DNA from 2 places in the Halobacillus ihumii genome. Region 2 is predicted to be linked to the other one. Evidence: riboswitches for the same ligand, from Rfam matches in the RefSeq annotation. Region 2 holds a riboswitch; the other holds the start of a gene.
The links. A riboswitch is a leader RNA that binds a small molecule or an ion and turns the genes downstream of it on or off. The one in region 2 is predicted to bind FMN.
Positions count from the first base shown of each region.

Region 1: another riboswitch for FMN. It lies ahead of G6R08_RS03550 (ECF transporter S component); the one in region 2 lies ahead of ribD (bifunctional diaminohydroxyphosphoribosylaminopyrimidine deaminase/5-amino-6-(5-phosphoribosylamino)uracil reductase RibD).

Region 1 is NZ_CACVAO010000001.1:665,208-667,406, reverse strand. Features, by position in the region: gene G6R08_RS03560 (FMN-binding glutamate synthase family protein) at 1-376, shown strand, start outside; gene G6R08_RS03555 (PTS sugar transporter subunit IIA) at 400-873, shown strand; FMN riboswitch at 945-1,096, shown strand; gene G6R08_RS03550 (ECF transporter S component) at 1,254-1,850, shown strand; gene G6R08_RS03545 (TraR/DksA family transcriptional regulator) at 1,932-2,199, opposite strand, start outside.
Region 2 is NZ_CACVAO010000001.1:1,608,224-1,610,422, reverse strand. Features, by position in the region: gene G6R08_RS08150 (hypothetical protein) at 1-350, opposite strand, end outside; FMN riboswitch at 649-798, shown strand; gene ribD (bifunctional diaminohydroxyphosphoribosylaminopyrimidine deaminase/5-amino-6-(5-phosphoribosylamino)uracil reductase RibD) at 935-2,032, shown strand; gene ribE (riboflavin synthase) at 2,032-2,199, shown strand, end outside.

The sequences.
Region 1 (2,199 bases), 940 kb from region 2:
TGCCTCCGGTCAGTTAATTTCTCCTGACAAAGTAGCAATGGCTCTAGCAATGGGAGCCGATTTAGTTAATATCGCCCGAGGAATGATGTTTTCTGTAGGGTGCATTCAGGCTGAAATTTGTCATACGAACAATTGCCCGGTTGGGGTGGCTACGACAAATCCTAATCTTCAAAAAGCTTTAATTGTAGAAGAAAAGTCGTTCCGGACCTGTAACTATGTACTATCTTTAAGGGACGGTCTCTACAATCTTGCGGCGGCTGTCGGTATTGATTGTCCAACTAAATTTGAACGTAAACATATTGTTTATCGTGATGAACATGGGCGTCTTCAATCATTAGAGAATATCTTTCCGTCAGCAGAAGTAGTGAAACCATAATCGTTATAGAGGAGGAGTCAAGTGTGAATAAGAAGAGAGTTAGGGTTAGTAGTCCTTTCTCTGGTAAATTGGTGCAGCTTACTGATATTTCCAAACAGAAATTTTCTAACAAAATGATGGGAGAAGGTATAGCAATTGAACCGACTGAAGGAGAAATGGCTGCTCCCGTATCAGGTGAAGTCACTCAAATATTTCCAACAAAACATGCTGTAAATCTATTAACGGATACAGGTGTTGAACTGTTAATTCAAGTTGGAATTGATGCAGAAAATCTAGAAGGTGTAGGATTCGAAACCAATATAAAAGAGAAAAGTCGTGTCTCCACGGGTGATTCCCTGATCACTTTCGATTTAGCAAAAGTAAGCCGAGAACTAACTGGTCTTGCTTCTCCTATTGTAATTATGAATCGTAATAAGGTTGCACAGTTTTCCTATACCTCAAAAACTCATGTTATAAAAGGCGAAACGATTATAATGGAACTTGAACTTACTGAATAAAAAGTCATGTAAACAATATTATTGCAATTCCGCGCATTTTTTTGTAAAATTAATACAAATATAATATCGATTCAAATCTTCGGGGCAGGGTGCAATTCCCGACCGACGGTAAGGAATACGTCAGAAGTATTCTAAGTCCGTGACCCGTTAAGTTTTAATCTTAACGGTGGACCCGGTGTAATTCCGGGACCGACAGTAATAGTCTGGATGGGAGAAGATGTCGAGCGAAAATGGCAGGTAATGACACCCGCCTTAACTTTCCTATGGACAAACCTCTACCCTTAAGCCTTGATAGCTTAAGGGTTTTTATATGGGGCATGTCTTTCGCTTACCTTCATCTGGGATTCTGAATCGATGCAAAAAGATGGAGGAGATTGTAGATGAACCAGTACACAGGTCAATCATCAAAGCTGTTAAAGTTAATTATATTATCGCTGTTTGGAAGCATTTCGATGGTTTTAATGTTGCTGAATTTTCCGTTACCCATGCTTCCTCAATACTTGAAAGTTGATTTTAGTGAAGTTCCTGCACTCGTTGCTGCCATTTTGTTTACACCGGCAGCTGGGATCATTGTTGAAGGATTAAAAAATACACTCTATCTTATTTATACAGGGGCTGCTGACCCTGTCGGTGTTGTCGCTAACTTCCTGGCTGGCGTTTTATTCATCGTGCCCGTTGCGTTGTTCTATCATAAATTCAAGAACGTTAAAAGTCTTGTTTCAGGGTTAGTAACAGGTTCTGTCATCATGGCAATAGGGATGAGTGTCCTCAATTATTTTCTGTTCTTACCTGCTTATAGCTGGTTTATGGGGTGGGAAACAATGTCTGCTCAAGTAAAATGGTTGACGGTTGTTGGGGCGATTCTTCCTTTTAATGCTCTTAAAGGGATTATTGTTGGAGTATTATTTATCCCGCTGTTTATTAAGCTTAAGCCGTGGATTGAGCAGAAGCGGGTCAAAACCTCTTCCGCTGCTTAATGGAAAAACGAATAGTTTTCTCGATACTAAATACGGAGATTATCAATATATTAAGGAGAGCGTACTGTACGCTCTCCTTTTTTATTTTTCTTCTGCTTCAGCTACGGTCATCCTTGCTGTAGGCATGGCTTTGAGACGTTCGATTGGGATAGGTTCTCCTGACTTTTCACTCTTTCCGTAACTACCATCTTTAATCCGGTCAAGAGCAGCATTAATTTCTTTTAGCTTCTTTTGAGTTTGTTCATAAAGTGTATAATCTTTCTCTTTTTCAAATTGGGAAGTTCCAAGGTCTCCAGGGTGGTCAGCTACACTAGAGAGTTCACCTTCCTGATCGTTAGGATCTTCACTA
Region 2 (2,199 bases):
GGGAATTGTTCTTCTACTTGCTTCTCAATACTGTCCCAATTCTCTTCAAGAGTTTTCCCGTGACCATTAATTGTTTTGACATCATTTGCTGAATCTTCTAAGCTGCTGTTCAACTGATTTACGGATTTGATCACGTGATCAACTTCAGATGCTAAATTCATATCTTTGCTCTCGCCACTAGATTGATTCCCTTCGGAAGACTCCGTTGATTTCTCACCATTGGCTGGCTCACTTTCTTGTTGATTGGTTTCTTCTTGAGAGCTAGTGTTATCTTGGTTCTCGGCTGTTCCACAGGCTCCCAAGACTATACCGAGGATTAGAATCAAACTGACAGCATGTAATCGTTTCACAGAGAATCCTCCTTATTGGCTTTATTTGTAAGTAGTATTCCCAATTCCTTCAAGCTGAAAACAGGGACATTCGAACGATTATGTGAGTTATATTTCCTTTATCAAGCAGGAGTGGGGTGAATACTCCCTGCAATTTTTGGGGCACTTGTTGGAATCGTAGTGTCTCATAAAGTCAAAGCCCCGATTATAGCTAAAAAGCTAACTCTACGTTTTATTTAATTTATAAGAGTACGAATAGTGCTAACTAATTGCGATCTTAGTAAAATTCATTTATATTTAATATAAGACAATTGAATAAACAATCCTTCGGGGCAGGGTGAAAATCCCGGCCGGCGGTGATGGACCACAACGTTCAAAGCCCGCGACGGGGAAGGAGTCTTATTTCTTCCCCCTGATTTGGTGTAGATTCCAAAGCCGACAGTTAAAGTCTGGATGGGAGAAGGAGCGAGCGTAGAAAATAAGGTGCAAACATTCTGTAGTTGTACCTTCTATTCGCTATACTTATATTTCAATACAGTAAAGCCCTGGAGAAGTTCGTCTTCTTCGGGGCTTTTTTGATTTAAAAATATTGGGAGGTGAGAAGGATGCAGCGCGACGAACGATACATGGCCATGGCTATTCAGATGGCGAAAGAAACGATAGGACAAACGAATCCAAACCCTTCGGTTGCAGCAGTTGTTGTGAAAAATAATCAAGTAGTTGGTCTGGGAGTGCACGTCAAGGCCGGGGAGCCTCATGCTGAAGTCCATGCACTTAGAATGGCTGGTGAAAAGGCTCTGGGTGCAGAAATTTATGTAACACTTGAGCCTTGTAGTCATTTCGGGCAAACTCCACCCTGTGCCCAGGCGGTGGTTGATGCTGGAATTAAACGTGTGATTATCGCTTCTCACGACCCTAATCCAAAAGTGAGCGGCCGCGGGATAGAGTTGATGGAAAAAGCCGGTCTTGAGGTAAGGACAGGGGTCTTAACAGGTGAAGCAGATGAGCTCAATCGCGCATTCTTTCATTTTATAAAAACAAAGCAGCCCTATGTTCGATTGAAATCAGCGATGAGCCTTGATGGAAAGATTGCTACCGCAACAGGTGAAAGCCAGTGGATTACTGGTGAGTCAGCAAGGAAGGATGGCCACTCCTATCGTCATCGATCTGCTGCCATCTTAGCAGGCATTAATACGGTTCTAATGGATAATCCTAAGCTGACGACTCGAATAGCAGGAGGCGGCAACAGCCCGGTGAGAATTGTTCTTGATACCCATTTGCGGACTCCTTCTACCTCTCAGGTGATTCAAAATAGAGAAGCCCCGACTTGGATCTTTACAGGAAAATCCGTCGGAAAGGATGAAATGACCCGCTTTCAAGACTTTTCCCATGTTGAGGTGATCCGCCTGGCAACGGAAACCGTTCAAGTGGAAGCTGTTCTGGACTATTTAGGTGAACAAAAACTTACCTCATTGCTGATTGAAGGCGGCGGAACGATTGCGGATGCTTTTGTTCGGGCTGGGAAAGTGAACGAAACCATTACGTATATAGCACCTAAATTAATTGGCGGCAGGCAGGCCATGACCCCTGTAGCGGGCGAAGGAATCAGTAGCCTGGCCCAACTTGATAATTTTGCATTTTTTAGCTCTGAACAGCTAGGAGAAGACATCAAGCTTGTTTCAGTCAAAAGGGGGGATTTGTAATGTTTACAGGGATTATAGAGGAAATGGGTTCAGTCAAAAATATTAAAAGTAAATCAGAAGCGCTTGAATTAAGTATTATAGCGAAGGAAATTTTGTCGGATATAGATTTAGGGGACAGCATTTCGATAAACGGAGTGTGCCTTACCGTGACGAGTTATTCTGATCAA